2 linked regions of the Luteitalea sp. TBR-22 genome follow. The protein of the gene in region 1 interacts with the protein of each later gene in a pairwise test. Links are inferred from orthologs where the notes say so. Each region holds a gene or a part of one and is shown in the gene's direction. Other genes may lie near its edges.

Evidence for each region.
Region 2: the proteins of TBR22_RS12615 (region 1) and rlmB interact in binary tests that used the Escherichia coli proteins (3 or more experiments, as listed by UniProt). The link is inferred for Luteitalea sp. TBR-22 from one-to-one orthologs.

Annotation. Positions count from the first base shown.
Region 1 is NZ_AP024452.1:3,062,198-3,068,086, forward strand. The notes cover bases 2,894-5,889. They hold TBR22_RS12615 (NAD(P)H-hydrate dehydratase), read left to right. Parts: upstream 2,894-3,597; coding sequence 3,598-5,181; downstream 5,182-5,889. Other genes in these bases: TBR22_RS12610 (aminotransferase class IV), read right to left, coding at 2,894-3,573; tsaE (tRNA (adenosine(37)-N6)-threonylcarbamoyltransferase complex ATPase subunit type 1 TsaE), read left to right, coding at 5,178-5,597; TBR22_RS12625 (hypothetical protein), read right to left, coding at 5,616-5,889. Outside these bases: gcvP (aminomethyl-transferring glycine dehydrogenase), read left to right, coding at 1-2,601; more of TBR22_RS12610, read right to left, coding at 2,704-2,893. UniProt on the Escherichia coli protein: Bifunctional enzyme that catalyzes the epimerization of the S- and R-forms of NAD(P)HX and the dehydration of the S-form of NAD(P)HX at the expense of ADP, which is converted to AMP.
Region 2 is NZ_AP024452.1:4,557,986-4,569,112, reverse strand. What follows is about bases 3,939-6,821. They hold rlmB (23S rRNA (guanosine(2251)-2'-O)-methyltransferase RlmB), read left to right. Parts: upstream 3,939-4,957; coding sequence 4,958-5,686; downstream 5,687-6,821. Other genes in these bases: tuf (elongation factor Tu), read left to right, coding at 6,742-6,821; gltX (glutamate--tRNA ligase), read left to right, coding at 3,939-4,953. In the rest of the region: TBR22_RS19215 (glycosyltransferase family 39 protein), read right to left, coding at 1-1,442; ispD (2-C-methyl-D-erythritol 4-phosphate cytidylyltransferase), read left to right, coding at 1,479-2,645; TBR22_RS19205 (nuclear transport factor 2 family protein), read right to left, coding at 2,667-3,167; more of gltX, read left to right, coding at 3,442-3,938; more of tuf, read left to right, coding at 6,822-7,929; rpmG (50S ribosomal protein L33), read left to right, coding at 8,111-8,260; preprotein translocase subunit SecE, read left to right, coding at 8,486-8,782; transcription termination/antitermination protein NusG, read left to right, coding at 8,779-9,345; rplK (50S ribosomal protein L11), read left to right, coding at 9,379-9,804; rplA (50S ribosomal protein L1), read left to right, coding at 9,908-10,609; rplJ (50S ribosomal protein L10), read left to right, coding at 10,621-11,127. UniProt on the Escherichia coli protein: Specifically methylates the ribose of guanosine 2251 in 23S rRNA.

The DNA of each region.
Region 1 (5,889 bases):
GTCATCCAGCGGATGGTGCTCGAGAACCCGGGCTGGTACACGCCATACACGCCCTACCAGGCCGAAATCGCCCAGGGCCGCCTCGAGGCCCTGCTGACGTTCCAGACCGCCGTCAGCGACCTGACGGGGATGGACGTGGCCAACGCGTCGCTGCTCGACGAGGCCACCGCCGCGGCCGAGGCGATGACCCTGTTGCGCCGCGTGAGCAAGAAGCCGGCGGCGGCAACGCGCTTCCTGGTGATCGGCGAGGTCTTCCCGCAGGTCCTCGAACTGCTGGTCGCGCGTGCCGAGCCGCTCGGCCTGACGGTCGAGACCGTGCCTGCCGGAGCGGTGACGTTCGCAGACGACGTGTTCGGCGCGATCGTGCAGTACCCGGACGGCGTCGGGGCGGTCACCGACATCGCCCCGCTCATCGCGGCGGCGCACGCCGCCGGCGCGCTGGTGGCGGTCGGCTCCGACCTGCTCGCCCTGACCCTGCTGGTGCCGCCCGGGGAACTGGGGGCCGACGTGGTGTACGGCTCGGCCCAGCGCTTCGGCGTGCCGCTCGGCTACGGCGGCCCGCACGCCGCGTTCTTCGCCACCCGCGAGGCCTACGTGCGCCAGTCGCCCGGCCGCATCATCGGCGTGTCGGTGGACGCGCAGGGCGGCTCGGCGTTCCGCATGGCGCTGCAGACGCGCGAACAGCACATCCGCCGCGAGAAGGCGACCTCCAACATCTGCACCGCGCAGGCGCTGCTGGCCAACATCGCGGCCTTCTACGCCGTCTTCCACGGCGCCGAAGGGCTGCGGGCGATCGGCGAGCGCGTGCACGGGCAGGCGGCGCAACTGGCGGCCGCACTCACGGCGATGGGCCTCACGCAGCACAACGCGGTGTACTTCGACACCCTCCACGTGTCGGGGGTCGATGCCGCCACGCTGCGTGCCACGGCGGAAGCGCACCAGGTGAACCTCCGCTACCTCGCCGACGGCACCGTGGGCATCAGCCTCGACGAGACGACCACCGACGAGGACGTGGTGCTGCTGGCCAACGTGTTCGCCAAGGCCACCGGCCGCGGTGTGCAGGTCGCTGATGGCGCGCGGTCGGCGATCCCGGCGACGCTGCAGCGGACCTCGGCATTCCTCACCCACCCGGTGTTCACCGAGCACCGATCCGAACTGCAGATCACGCGCTTCATCCGGCGGCTCGAGCGCAAGGACATCGGCCTGGACACGTCGATGATCCCGCTCGGCTCCTGCACGATGAAGTTGAACGCCGCCGCCGAGATGCTGCCGATCACCTGGCCCGGCTTCGCGGGACTGCACCCGTTCGTGCCCGTCGAGCAGGCCTCGGGCTACCAGGAGATCTTCCGCGACCTCGAGCGCATGCTGTGCGACATCACCGGCTTCGCGGCCGTGTCGCTGCAGCCCAACTCGGGTGCGCAGGGCGAGCTGGCCGGCCTGATGGTGATTCGCGCCTACCACCTCGCCCGTGGCGATGCGCACCGCACCGTGGCGCTGATTCCCTCGTCGGCCCACGGCACCAACCCGGCCAGCGCCGTCATGGCGGGGATGAAGGTCGTCGTGGTGGCGTGCGACGCCAACGGCAACGTCGATCTCGCCGACCTGCGCGCCAAGGCCGAACAGCACAAGGACACGCTGGCGGCGCTCATGGTCACCTACCCGTCGACCCATGGCGTGTACGAGGACGCCATCCGCGAGATCTGCGAGATCGTGCACGCGCACGGCGGCCAGGTGTACATGGACGGCGCCAACATGAACGCGCAGGTGGGGCTCACCAGCCCGGCGCTCATCGGCGCCGACGTGTGCCACCTGAACCTGCACAAGACGTTCGCCATCCCGCACGGCGGCGGCGGTCCCGGCATGGGGCCGATTGGCGTCGCGCGTCACCTCGCGCCCTACCTGCCCTCGCACCCGGTGGTGACGACCGGCGGTGGCGCGACCGGCATCCACGCGATCTCGGCGGCGCCGTGGGGTAGTGCGCTCATCCTGCTGATCTCCTACGCGTACATGTCGATGCTGGGGGGCGAGGGGATGACCGAGGCGACGCGCTACGCGATCCTCAACGCCAACTACATCAAGGCGCGCCTCGAGGGGCCGTTCCAGGTGCTGTACACCGGCCGGGAGGGCCGCGTGGCGCACGAGCTGATCCTCGACCTCCGGCCGCTCAAGCAGGCGTCGGGCATCGACGAGATGGACGTGGCCAAGCGCCTGATGGACTTCGGTTTCCACGCGCCCACCGTGTCGTTCCCGGTGCCCGGGACGCTGATGATCGAGCCGACCGAGAGCGAGGGGCGCGACGAACTCGATCGCTTCTGCGACGCGATGCTGGCGATCCGCGCCGAGATCCAGGCGGTGATCGACGGCAAGGTGGACGCCAAGGACAACGTGCTGAAGCACGCGCCGCACACCGCGGCCGTGGTGATGGCCGACGAGTGGACGCGGCCGTACCCCCGCAGCGCCGCGGCGTTCCCCTTGCCGTGGCTGCGCACGCACAAGGTGTGGCCGACCGTGGGCCGTATCGACAATCCGTACGGCGACCGCCACCTGGTGTGCGCGTGCCCGCCGATGACCGAGTACGCGGAAGAGCCGGTCACGGCGTAGCAAATTTCAGAATTGCCGAGTTCACGATTTCATCACCATCGCCGCGCGTCGAAGGTTGGCGGTGGTGATGAATTCTGAAATCCTGCGATTCTGAAATTTCTTCTAGGCAAGCCGCGCCGGAATCGCGGCCTCGAATCCTGCCATCAACCGCCGCGTGATCGGCCCGGGCACGCCGGGCCCGATCCGGGCGTCGCCCACCTGCACGACCGGCACGATCGCCTTGGTCGTGCTCGTGAGGAATGCCTCGTCCACCGTCGCGAGATCCTCGCGGCGCAGCGTGCGCTCCTCGGCCGGCACGCCGACGGCGGCCGCGACCTCGAGTACGAACTGCCGCGTCACCCCGACCAGCAGGCCCGCGTCGACGGGCGGCGTGAGCAGCACGCCGCCGCGGACGAAGAAGATGTTGGACTGCGCGCACTCGCACAGCTCGCCGCGGTGGTTCTCCATCAGCGCCTCGGCAGCGCCCTCGCGCAGCGCCTGCTGCATGGCCAGCGCGTTGTTCAACAGGTTGTTCGACTTGATGGCGGGGTCGACGCTGCCGGGATGGTTGCGGACGACCGATGCCAGGGCGATGCGCACGCCCTGGGCGAGCGCGTCGGGCGCCGGGTCGACGTGCGGCTTGACGATGATGACGATCGTCGGTGTCGGGCAGGCCTGCGGGTCGTACACGATCTCGCCGACGCCGCGGGTCAGCAGGATGCGCACGTAGGCCTCGCCCTCGAGTGCCGCCGCCGTCATGGTCTCCCTGATACGGACAAGGAGCTGGTCGTCGTCGAGGGGACACTCCAGCGCGATGCGCGCCGCCGACGCCCGCAGCCGTCGCATGTGCTCCGGGTACAGGAACGGGCGGCCGCCGTACGTGCGGAGCACCTCGTACACGCCCTCGCCGAACAGGAACCCGTGGTCGAACACGGACACCCGCGCCTCGTCACGACCGTACAGGCGGCCGTCGATGTTCACCGCGACTGGCACAGCGGGGGAGGGTACCATGCATCCATGCGAGTGCTGACGGCGGCGCAGATGCGTGAAGCGGACCGGATCACCATCCAGGACCTCGGGATTCCGTCGCTCGTCCTGATGGAGAACGCTGGCCGGCAGGTCGTGGCCGCCATCGAGGCGATGTTCCCGAACCTGGCCATGCGGCGCGTCGCCGTGCTCGCCGGCCACGGTAACAACGGCGGCGACGGGTTCGTCATCGCCCGAACGCTGCTCGAGCGGGTGCTCGACGTGTCGGTGTTCGTGATCGGCCCGCTCGCCGAGGTGCGCGGCGACGCCCGGCACAACCTGGAGGTGCTCGGGCGGCTCGGCGCGTCGGTCGTCGAGATCGGCGACGAGCAGGCGTGGGAACTGCACTTCTCCGAGATCTCGACCTGCGACCTGATCGTCGACGCGATCTTCGGGACGGGACTCAAGCGGGCCCTCGACGGCATGTACCCGACCATCGTCGGCGACCTCAACGGCAGCGGCATCCCGGTGGTCGCGGTCGACGTGCCGAGCGGCCTGCTCGCCGACACGCACGAGGTGCAGGGGGAGGCCGTCCGCGCTGCCGTCACCGTGACGCTCGCTGCCCCCAAGATCTGCCACATCCTGCCGCCCGCCCAACGCGTCTGCGGCGATCTCGTGGTGGCCGACATCGGCATCCCGGGCGTGGTGATCGAGCAGATCGACGGCCCGCACGTGGAGGTCATCACGCGCGACGCCATCCGCAGCGTGCTCGAGCCACGCGACCCGGAGGCGCACAAGGGCGAGTTCGGGCGGGTGCTGATCGTCGCCGGCTCGATGGGCAAGAGCGGCGCCGCGCACCTGGCCGCGATGGCAGCCCTCCGGTCGGGCGCCGGGCTGGTCACCGTCGCCACGCCGAGGTCGGTGCAACCGATCCTCGCGGCCATGGCGCCCGAGTACATGACGATTGGCCTGCCCGAGGATGCCGACGGCCAGGTGATCCCCGACGGCATCGAGCGGGTGCTGGCCGCCTCGGCCGACGTGATCGCCATGGGACCGGGACTCGGCACCGGCGAGGGCGTCCGCGCCTTCGTGCACGGGGTGGTCGAGCGCGCCGGAGTGCCCATCGTGCTCGACGCCGACGCGCTGAACGCCTTCGCGGGCGAGCACGCGCAGCGACTCGCGGGCCGCGACGGGCACGACGTGATCATCACGCCGCACCCGGGCGAGATGGCCCGGCTCCTCGGGATCTCCACCGAGCAGGTGCAGCAGGATCGCCTGACGGCCGCCCGCACCTTCGCCGAGCAGCACCAGTTGCATGTCGTGCTCAAGGGGCATCGCACGCTCGTGGCCGCCCCCGAAGGCAGCGTGGCGATCAACATGACGGGCAATCCGGGGATGGCGACCGGCGGCACCGGGGACGTGCTCACTGGCGTGATCGCCGGCTGGTTCGGTCAACTGCTCGACGCGGAGGGGGCGGCGCGTCTGGGCGTGTACCTGCACGGCCACGCCGGCGACCTGGCCATGGCCGACCTCGGCGAGGCAGCGCTCACGGCCTCGGATCTGCTGACGTACCTCGGGGACGCCGTGCTCGAGCTCGCGGCCGAACGCAAGCCCGGCGACGACGAGGACGAGTGACCGAGGAGACGACCACCTCGGAGGCCGGGACGCGCGCGCTGGCGCAGCGCCTGGCGGCGACGCTCGCGCCCGGCGCCGTTCTGCTCCTGCACGGCGACCTCGGCGCCGGCAAGACGGCCTTCGTGCGCGGGCTCGCCGAAGGTCTCGGCATCCCCGACGACCAGGTCAGCAGTCCCACCTTCACGCTGGTCCACGAATATCGGGGCGGGCGACTCACGCTCCACCATGCGGATCTCTACCGCTTGCCGCAGGGCAGTGCGTCGATCGAGGAGCTCGGCCTTGACGAGACGGCCGAGGAGGGCGTGCTGGCGATCGAGTGGCCGGAACGGCTCGCGCGCCCCGTTGCCGGCGCCCTCCACGTCAGATTCACGATCGTCGACGAGTCGGCGCGCCGCATCGCGATCGGCGGCTCCTGAGGCAACCTCGCGCCGGCTCTACGCGGCCTCGGCCTCGGCTTGCGCCCCGCCGCCGTCGCGGGCCTCGCGGTCCGCGACGACGGTGGCTGACGGTGAGATGAGGGAGGCCCGCGCCTCACGCCGCTGCCGGTACTCGGCCCAGCACGCCGCGCTCAGCACCAGGATGTTCGAGCCGATCACCGGCGGCGCCTCGATCACCAGCCCGTAGGTCAGCCAGAGCGTCGCCCCCGCCATCTGCACACGGCGTAGCCGCTCCTGGCCACGCGTGAGGTAGGAGGCCGTGAAGACGGCC
Region 2 (11,127 bases), 1.5 Mb from region 1 along the record:
AGTCCCACCAGCAGCACCGGGCGCAGGGCCCTGGCCAGCACGCGCGACAGTTCGTCGGAGGTCGGCAGGCCGGTGCCGAGCCGCTCGCGATTGGCGGCGTCGAGCACGCACGCCAGGACGGCCATCGGCGCGAGGAACACGGCGGTGGCCTTGACGACGTAGGCGGCGCCTATCAGCGCGCCGGTGAGCAGCAGCCAGGGCGTGCTGTCACGACCATGGGCGAGCCGCACGACGGCCAGCGTCGCGAGCGCCGCCAGCAGCGTCGCGGGCGGGTCGGTGGAGACAGCGCCCATCACGGCGTCCCATTGCGGCATCAGCGCCAGTCCGCCGGCGGTCGTGGCGATCACGAGCCAGTCGGCGCTCACCGCGCGCACGAGTCTCGCGATGACCAGCGTGGTCGCCACGGCCATCAGCCACGATACGAGGCGGAGCAGTCGCAGGGCCTGGTGGCCGGTGGCCGGCATCGGCGGGGCGCCGTGGTGGAACAGCGTCGGCTCGGTGCCGTTCGGGCGGATGCGCGCGCGGGGATTGTCGACGAGCGCCGGCGCGGGCGTGTCCAGGCCGGTGGCCTTCAGGATGGCGGCCGCCCCGAGGTAGTAGAGCGGTTGCTGCACCCATTCGTAGGACGACGGCCGCCAGGGATCCCCGGGAGGCGGAACGGCGCGCGGGAGGGTGCCGGTGGTGGCGACGTAGCGCGCGTACTCCAGGTGGGCCAGTTCGTCCGGCGGTTCGAAGGGCGGCACCACGAAGGCGTACGCGAGCGTTGTCGCGCCGACCATCGTCGCGGCGGCCAGCGTCGCGGCGCGCGGCGAGGCCCACGCCCACGTGTCGCCGACGGCCCGCGCCAGCCACGCGGCGGCGAGCAGGCCCGTCGCGGCGAGCGTGATCACGACCGCGCCCAGGGTGGCCCATGCCTGGCCGCGACTGCCCGCGTCGAACGCGCACGAGAAGCGCCCGAGCGCCGGGTCCTCGAACAGGTCGAGAGACACCGGGCGCGCGGCGTCGAGCGCGATGGGCCGACCCGCCACGGGCTGGCCGGCGGCGTCCACCGACCGCATGCGCAGGGTGAGCGCCTGCCGCCACGACACGGCGGCATCCTTCATCGGCAGGGCGATCGGGGCATCGCCCGCGACGCGCACCTCGGCGCCACCGGTGCCCGAGGGCCAGGTGTCGCCGCGCTTGTCGAGGACGTATCGGAAGTAGTCGATGCCCAGCCGACCCTGCGTGCCGGGAGCGGGGTGCACGACGATGGCGCGAACGTCGCACGCGGGCAGGAACACCGTCAGATCGGTCGGCACATCCGCCACCACGACCGGCGCTGCCGCCCACGAGGCCCGTCCGCGAGGGTCGATGTCCCGGAGACTGCGGAACGTCACCAGCGCCGCGCCCAGCAACAGCCCGACGAGTGCCAGCGCCAGCAGTGGGCGTGCCGCGTCCCGCATGGCGGTGTACCTTACCACTCGCATGGAGCGGGATCGGTGATCGTCGACGTCGTGGTGGCCGCGGGCGGACAGGGGCGTCGTCTGGGCGGCGCCGTGGCCAAGCAGTGGCTCACGCTCGGCGACCGCACGATCTTCGAGCGCAGCGTCGCCGCGTGCGCCGCCTCACCGAGGGTGCGCGGCGTGGTCGCCGTGGTGCCCGCCGCCGATCTCGACGCGGCGCGCGTGCTCGCCTCGGCGGCTGCCGGCGGCAAGCTGATCACCATCGTCGCGGGCGGGGCGCGTCGGCAGGACTCGGTGGCGGCAGGACTGGCTGCCGTGGGACCCGACGTCGACGTGGTGCTGGTGCACGACGCCGCGCGCCCGTTCGTGACCGACGCGGTCATCGATCGGGTCATCGACGCGACGGCGCGCACTGGCGTCGCGATTGCGGCAGCCCGCGTCCACGACACCGTCAAGCACGTCTCGCTGGACGGCGACACGCGCTGGATCGACGGCACGATTCCCCGTGAGGATCTTGCGCTGGCGCAGACGCCGCAGGGCTTTCGTCGCGACGTGCTCGACGCCCTGTTGCCGGCCATGACCTCGCCCGTGGACGTGACCGATGAGGCCTCGCTGGCCGAGCGGCTAGGCCACCGCGTGCAGGTGGTCGAGGGGCATCCCGACAACGTGAAAATCACCACCGAGGACGACCTCGCCCGTGCCCGCCGCGCACTCGGCGCCGACCGAGTCCTGTCGGTCGCGCGCATCGGCATCGGCTACGACTCGCATCGCTTCGCCGACGGCCGCCGCCTCGTCATCGGCGGCGTGCACGTCCCCGACGCGCGCGGGCTGGCCGGCCACTCCGACGGCGACGCCGTGTGCCACGCCGTGACCGACGCCGTGCTCGGCGCGGCCAACCTCGGCGACGTCGGCGGCCTCTTCCCGGACACCGACCCGGCGTTCAAGGATGCCGACAGTCTTGCGCTGCTGCGGGACGCCTTCGCCAGGGTGCAGGCGGCCGGTTGGCGGCTGGGCAATCTCGATCTCGTCGTGATCTGCCATCGCCCGAAGATCGGCAGGATCGCCGACGCGCTGCGGGCATCGCTGGCGGGCGCGCTTGCGTCCACGCCCGATCGCATCAGTGTCAAAGGCAAGACCCCCGAAGGCACCAGCGCGCTCGAGGACGCGATGATCGTGCACGCGGTAGCCCTGCTCGAACGCTGAGCGTGGCCGCGTCGGGCGGCGTCAGTGCAGGCTGATCACGCGGGTCAACTGCCAGCGTCCGTCGGCAAGTCGCCACACGTGCACGAATCGCGCGTACCGGCCCACGCCGGGTTCGTTGACGTTGCGGAAGCGGTGATAGCCCATCTGGACGGCGCCGTAGTCCTTGATGGGATACACCTCGATGCTGCCCGGCAGCAGCTCGCGCGTCACCTTCCCGCACACGTTGGCCTTCACTGCCTCGAGCACCTGCCGCTTCGACGTGCTGAGCCCGCCGAGGTCGTGGAAGAACTCGAGATCCTCGGCAATCAGCGCCTCGTGCACGTCCATCTTGCAGGTGTTGTAGGCGTCTTCCCACCGGGCGTCGAGCCGCACGATCGTGTCGTGGAGCTCCTGCGACGCCGGCACGTAACGCGGCGGCCCCGGCGGGTCCTGCGCTCGGACCCCTTCTGCGGTGGCCGACAGGGTGACGGCGACAGCCAGCCGAAGCCAGCCGGAACGCAGCAAGGGCAGCAGGTTCGTCATTGGATGCCGGCAGGTACGGCGCCCGCGGTCGCGCGGTTCCCGTGATGGGCTGGTGAACCGGCTGGGCCCGAGCCCCCGGCCCCCGCCCGCAGTCCCGCCTCCAGCCCCCAGGCCCTGATCCTGGTGCCCGGTGCCCGGCGCCCAGCGCCCGGTGCCCGGTGCCCGGCGCCCGGTGCCCGGCGCCCGGTGCCTGGTGCCCGGTGCCCGGCGCCCGGTGCCCGGCGCCCGGTGCCTGGTGCCCGGTGCCCGGTGCCCGGTGCCCGATAATGTCCCGATGCGCGTCCGCTTCGCTCCGAGCCCGACAGGCCACCTGCACGTCGGGAACGCCCGCACCGCGCTCTTCAACTGGCTGCTCGCCCGCGGCCAGGGCGGCACGTTCGTCCTGCGTCTCGAGGACACCGACGAGGTTCGCTCCACTGTCACGTCGGCCGACGGCATCCTCGAGGACCTCCGCTGGCTTGGGCTGGACTGGGACGAGGGGCCCGACAAGGGCGGCGCGTTCGGCCCCTACAGGCAGACCGAGCGGCTCGATCACTATCGCGGGTACGCCGCGCGCCTGATGGCCGACGGCCACGCCTACCACTGTTTCTGCTCGCCCGCCGATCTCGAGGCGCAGCGCGAGGTCGCATTGCGCGAGGGCCGGACGCCACAGTACGCCGGCACCTGCCGCGCACTCGACCCTGCGGCCAGCCGCGCGCGTGTCGAGGCTGGTGAACCCGCGGCGATTCGATTCCGCGTGCCGGCCCGCGATGCCGTCACGTTCACCGATCTCGTCCGCGGACCGATCACGACCGACATCGGCATGATCGGCGACTTCGTGCTCATCAGGCAGAACGGCCTCCCCGCCTACAACTTCGCGGTCGTCGTCGACGATGTGGAGATGCGGATCTCGCTGGTGGTGCGTGGCGAGGATCACGTGCCCAACACGCCGCGGCAGTGCCTGCTGTACGAGGCGCTCGGCGTGGCGCCGCCGCAGTTTGCGCACCTGTCGCTCGTGCTCGGGCCCGATCACGCGCCGCTGTCCAAGCGGCACGGCGCGTCGAGCGTCGGCGAGTTCCGGGCGCGCGGCATCCTTCCGGAGGCCCTGGTGAACTACCTCGCGCTGCTCGGTTGGTCGCCGGGCCAGGGCGAGGAACTGGTGCCCGTGGAGGAACTGGCGCGCCGGTTCCGCGTGCAGGACGTGACCCGGAGTGCTGGCGTGTTCGATCCCGACAAGCTCGCCTGGATGAACCGGCATTACGTGAAGGCCGCCGAGCCGTCACGCATCGCGGCGCTCCTGGTCCCGCACCTGCGCGCCGCCGGCGTGATCGGCGAACCCGCGCCTGGCAAGTCCGACCTCGACGCGTTCCTGCTCGCCTGCGTGCCGCTGATCGCCGGAACCGTGGACCAGCTGGCCGACGCGCCGGAGCGGCTGCGCCCGGTGTTCGAGACACCTCGCCCAGCGGCGACGGTCGAGCACCTGGCTGCGGAGGGCGCCGAGGCCGCCCGGGCCGGGCGCGAGGTGGTCGTTGCCTTCGCGCAGGAGTTGAGCGGCCGTCCACGCCTCACGCGGGAGACGTTCCGGGAGGCCGCGCAGCAGGTGCGGCAGCGGACCGGGCAGAAGGGGCGCGCGTTGTTCCATCCGATCCGCCTGGCGCTGACCGGCGCCGACAGTGGCCCCGAGCTCGATCTGCTCGTGCCGGCGATCGAGGCCGGCGCGCAGGTGCAGGCCGGGGCCGGGCTGGCTCCCGTGGTCGGCTGTCGCGAGCGTGCGGCCATCTGCGCCGCGGCGCTGTTGGGGGCCTGACGTCATGCCACCGATCGTGATCGTCGGGGTGCATCCGGTGCGCGAGGCGCTCCGGGCGGGTGGCGTCCGCGAAGTGCGGGTCGGGCCGCGGGCCGACGCGCGCGTCAACGAGATCGTCAGGCTGGCCGAGGTCAAGGGCGTGCCGGTGCGGCGCGTCGACGTGGCCGAGCTCGACCGCCTGGCCGACGGCGAGCGCCACCAGGGAGTGCTGGCCACGCTTGGCGACGCGCCTCGGCGCTGGAGCCTCGAGGAGGTGGTCCGACAGGACCCCCAACCACTGATCGTCATACTTGATGGGGTCGAGGATCCGCACAACGTCGGGGCCATCCTGCGGACCGCCGACGCGGTGGGCGCGACGGGGGTGGTGAGGCAGGAGCGGCACGCGGCGGCGCTCGGGCCGGCGGCCGCCCGGGCATCCGCCGGGGCGCTCGCCCACGTCCGGATCGTCGACGTCGTCAACGTGGTGCGGGCCATCGAGACGTTGAAGGAACTGGGCGTCTGGGTGGTCGGGCTGGACGCCGAGGGCGCCCAACCCTACGACCGCATCGACTTCCGGCCGCCGACGGCGCTGGTGGTCGGGGCGGAGGGGGAGGGCCTGAGGCGCCTGGTCCGGGAGCACTGCGACTTCATCGCGGCCCTTCCGATGCGCGGGCACGTCAGCAGCCTGAACGTCTCGGTCGCGACGGGCATCGTGCTCTACGAGGCGCTCCGCCAGCGCAGCGCGGACCGGTAGGGCGGTGTCCGCCGTGCCGTTGGTGTCGACCGGCATGGGTTGTCGGTTTCCACGGAAGGCGCTAGAATCGTCGGTTGCCGGGAGCGAGGCAGTTGCGTCGGGCTCCGGAAGCGCAGGACTGGTCGTGCGCTTGTGAGGAGCAGGAACCGTGTGCTACACTCTCCTCCTTTGTCCGGCTGGCGTAGCTCAGTCCGGTAGAGCAGCTGATTTGTAATCAGCCGGTCGGGGGTTCGAATCCCTTCGCCAGCTCCAAGCAGTTGAGCAGGGAAACGGTCGCACCTGGTGTGTCCGCGGGCGCGGGGCGCCCGAATCCGAGTCCCACGCGGGCCCATGGGCTCGCACAGTCGTTCGGCGAGGTTGCGGAGCGGTCAAACGCAGCAGACTGTAAATCTGTCGGCCTAGCGCCTTCGGAGGTTCGAATCCTCCCCTCGCCACCAGCCTTCGTCCGCCACAGCGCTTGCGCGGCGGACTGCGGCTGGCAAGCCCGCCAGGGCGGCGACGCAGGTCGAGCGACGAGCGGGACCGGGGTGACCCGGGTGCGGGAAAGCGGTGGGGCTGGCATCGGGCCGCCTTGGCCGGCAGGACGGGGCGGGATCGCGGTTCGGAGAAGGGGTGGGCGCAGGCTCACCGGAGTGAAGCGGATTCGGGCTTGGGTGGGCGTACCCGCCGAAGCGCGAAGCGCGAAGGCGGGAGTAACTCAGTGGTAGAGTCACAGCCTTCCAAGCTGTTGGTCGCGGGTTCGATCCCCGTCTCCCGCTCCAGCCTTCGTCACGCCGCTCGCGATGTTCGCTGTCAGGCCCGGCCCCTGTGTGCGGTCGGCCCGGCAGCCGGTGTCGCGGGCGACGGGAGTGTTCAGCGGCGTCGGTCGGTGGTCGGCGCGGCGAACCACGTGAGCGTTTTTCGAAGGCCGATGTAGCTCAGTTGGCAGAGCGCGTCCTTGGTAAGGACGAGGTCACCGGTTCAATCCCGGTCATCGGCTCCAATTCGTGGGTGCAGTGGTCCGGCCGTGGGTGGTCGGGCAGTTTTCATTTGGTGCGAACAGGGACTCCATCGGTATGGCCAAAGAGAAGTTCGACCGTTCGAAGCCGCACGTCAACATCGGGACGATCGGCCACATCGACCACGGCAAGACGACGACGACGGCAGCGATCACCAAGGTGCTGAGCAAGCACAACCCGAAGGTGGCGTTCCGGTCGTTCGACTCGATCGACAACGCGCCGGAAGAGCGGGAGCGCGGCATCACGATCGCGACGGCGCACGTGGAGTACGAGACGGCCAACCGGCACTACGCGCACGTCGACTGCCCGGGGCACGCCGACTACGTGAAGAACATGATCACGGGCGCCGCGCAGATGGACGGCGGCATCCTGGTCGTGGCGGCCACCGACGGCCCGATGCCGCAGACGCGCGAGCACATCCTGCTGGCGCGGCAGGTGGGCGTGCCGTACCTGGTGGTGTTCCTGAACAAGGTGGACGCGGTCGACGATCCGGAGCTGCTGGACCTGGTGGAGCTCGAGGTGCGCGAGCTGCTCTCGAGCTACGGGTTCCCCGGTGACGAGATCCCGATCGTGCGCGGCTCGGCGCTCAAGGCGCTCGAGGGCGACCCGGAGTGGGAGAAGACGATCGACAACCTCATGGAGGCGGTCGACAACTACGTCCCGCTGCCGGAGCGCCAGATCGACAAGCCGTTCCTGATGCCGGTCGAGGACGTGTTCTCGATCTCGGGCCGAGGCACGGTGGTGACCGGGCGTGTCGAGCGTGGCAAGGTGAAGGTCGGCGAGGAAATCGAGATTGTCGGCTTCGGCCCGACGCGCAAGACGGTGGTGACCGGCGTCGAGATGTTCAAGAAGCTGCTCGACGAGGGCCAGGCGGGCGACAACATCGGGGCGCTGCTGCGCGGCATCGACAAGGAAGCCGTGGAGCGTGGGCAGGTGCTGGCCAAGCCGGGGTCGATCACGCCGCACACCAAGTTCAAGGGCGAGGTCTACGTCCTCACGAAGGAAGAGGGCGGCCGGCACACGCCGTTCTTCAACGGCTATCGTCCGCAGTTCTACATCCGGACGACCGACGTGACCGGCGTGGCGAAGCTGCCCGAGGGCGTCGAGATGGTGATGCCGGGCGACAACGTGACGATGGAGATCGAGCTCATCGGGCCGGTGGCGCTGGAGAAGGGCCTGCGGTTCGCCATCCGCGAGGGTGGCCGCACGGTGGGCGCGGGCACGATCACCGAGATTCTTCAGTAAGTCGCCGGCGGCGCCGGCGACTTACCGGGTAGGGCCGGCTCTCCGAGCCGGCCGTCTGGACAACGGCTCACGGCTCTCGGCGCAAGACTCAGAAACCCTCCAGAGGCCGCAGCATCTGCGAGCTCCCTGAGCCCTGAGCCCGAAGCCCTGAGCCAGTAGTCCGGAAGTTGAGAAGACGATCATGAGAGACATCGTTCAGCTCGCGTGCGGCGAGTGCAAGCGTCGCAACTACAGCACGACGCGCAACAAGAAGAAGACGACCGAGCGGCTGCACATGAAGAAGTTCTGCCGCTTCTGCAAGTCGCACACGGAGCACAAGGAGAGCAAGTAGCGCCGGATTGGTCCGGCGTGTGCTCTCAGGGTTGGTTGCCACCGGCCGGGTCCGGTGGCGGAGTTGCACAGGCCAGTAGCTCAATTGGCAGAGCACCGGTCTCCAAAACCGGGGGCTGGGGGTTCGAGTCCCTCCTGGCCTGCCACACCCGCCGGTGGACGGCCCGAGCGCGTATCGCCTCGACTGCGATGCGCGCCCGGGCGTCTGCACTGAAGGAACCGCAGCGTGAAGACCGCGATGGTGGACAACGTCAAGGACGCACAGGCAGGCCGTCGCGAGGCGGAAACGCCCGTGGTGGCGACCGCCGGCCCGCTGGGCTGGTGGGCGCGCGGCAAGGATTTCCTTGCCAAGGTGCGCGAGGAGGTCGGGCGCGTCACCTGGCCGACGCAGCGCGAAGTGCAGGCCACGACCATCGTCGTGATCGCCTTCTCGCTGGTGATGGGCATCTACCTGTTCGCGGTCGACGCAGCCTTCAACAAGCTCGTCGAGTGGATCTTCCGCAGCTTCGGAGGGGCGGCATGAGCGAGGTGCAGGAAGGCGCGGCATCGCCGGGGCCGTCGCTCAGCTGGTACATCGTCCACACGTACTCGGGCTTCGAGAACAAGGTCAAGGAGTCGCTCGAGCAGCGCGTGCAGGCCTACGGCCTCGAGGACAAGTTCGGCGAGGTCCTCGTGCCGCAGGAAACGGTCATGGAGATGCGCAGCGGCCGCAAGGCCGAGATGCGCAAGCGCATCTTCCCCGGCTATCTCTTCGTCGAGATGCAGATGACCGACGACGCGTGGCACGTGGTGAAGAACACCCCGAAGGTCACCGGGTTCGTGGGAGCGGGCGCCAAGCCGACGCCGCTGACCCGCGAAGAAGTGGACAACATCCTCGCGCAGGTGCGCGAGAGTGCCGAGAAGCCCAAGCCGAAGTACCACTTCGAGAAGGGCGACCAGGTGCGCATCAACGAGGGGCCGTTCACCAACTTCAACGGCACGGTGGACGAGGTCAATACCGAGCGCAGCACGCTGAAGGTCATGGTGACGATCTTCGGGCGGTCCACGCCGGTGGAGCTCGACTTCCTGCAGGTCGAGAAGCTCTAGGCCCGGAACGCAGCAGGGACGGTTCGAAGACACATGGCCAAGAAGGTTCAAGCACTCGTGAAGCTCCAGATCGCCGCCGGCAAGGCAACGCCGGCGCCCCCTGTCGGGACCGCGCTCGGTCCGCAGGGCGTCAACATCATGGACTTCTGCAAGAACTTCAACGCGAAGACCGCCGGCCAGGACGGTCTCATCATCCCCGTGGTGGTGACGGTGTACGCCGATCGGTCGTACACCTTCGTGCTGAAGACGCCGCCCGCTCCGGTGCTGCTCAAGCGCGCCGCGAACGTGCCCAAGGGCTCGGCCGAGCCGAACAAGAACAAGGTCGGCACGGTGACCAAGGCGCAGGTCGAGGAGATCGCGCGCCTGAAGCTGCCCGACCTGAACTGCGAGTCGCTCGACGCGGCCATGCGCAGCGTGGCCGGCACGGCCCGCTCGATGGGCCTCGACGTCGTCGGCTGACAGGTGGTACCCCGCGCAATTTGAGGTTTCACATTTCAAATTACGGGGATTCGACACAACGTGGGAGGCCGCTCGTCGGCCGACTGCACCACGGAGGTAGCACATGCCCACTCCCGGGAAGAAGTACGCGGCGGCGCGCGCGCAGGTCGAGGAGCGCCCGTACGTGCTGGATGAGGCCATTCCCCTCATCCAGAAGCTGAAGTACACGAAGTTCGACGAGACCGTCGAGGTCGCGATGCGCCTTGGCGTCGATCCCAAGCATGCCGACCAGATGGTGCGTGGCACGGTGGTGCTGCCGCACGGGCTCGGCAAGACCAAGCGGGTGCTGGTGATCGCCAATCCCGAGAAGCAGCGCGAGGCGGAAGCCGCCGGCGCCGATGCGGTGGGCGGCGAGGAACTGGTCGAGAAGATCTCGGGCGGCTGGACCGACTTCGATGCGGTCGTGGCGACGCCCGACATGATGCGGGCGGTGGGGCGCCTGGGCAAGGTGCTCGGCCCGCGCGGCTTGATGCCCAATCCGAAGACGGGGACGGTCACGACCGACATCACCAAGGCCGTGCAGGAGATCAAGGCGGGCAAGGTCGAGTTCCGGGTGGACAAGACCGGCATCGTGCACGCGCCGATCGGCAAGGTGTCGTTCCCGACCGAGAACCTCCTGGCCAACGCGCACGCCCTGTTCGACAGCGTGATGAAGGCGAAGCCCGCGGCGGCCAAGGGCAAGTACCTCAAGAGCCTGACGGTCAGCTCGACCATGGGCCCCGGCGTGGCGATCGACACCTCGCATGTCGAGTCGCTCGTCAAGTAGGGAGAGAGACCATGGCTGTATCTCGCGCTGACAAGCAACTGGAACTCGGCCAGCTCACGGAATCCTTCGGGAAGGCCGAGAGCCTGATCGTGATGGAGTACAAGGGGCTGAAGGTCCCCGAGGTCACCGAACTGCGCCGGCAGGTGCGGGCCGTGCAGGGCTCGTACAAGGTGGTCAAGAACACCCTCGCTCGCCGCGCCATGGCGGGCACGCCCTTCGAGGCGCTCACGCCCCACTTCACGGGCACGACGGCGGTCGCCTTCAGCGGCGACGATCCGGTCGCGCTCGCGAAGGTGCTGACGACGTTTGCCAAGACGGCCCCGGCCCTCGTGCTGAAGGCGGCGGTCGTGCAGGGCGACGTGGTCACGGGTCCCGCCGTGAACGAACTGGCGAACATGCCGGGCAAGCCCGAGCTGTACGCCAAGCTGCTGTACCTGCTGCAGGCCCCGATGGTCCAGATCGTCAGCGTGCTGAGCGCGGCGCCGCGGGACCTGATGAACGTCCTGTCGCAGGTGGAG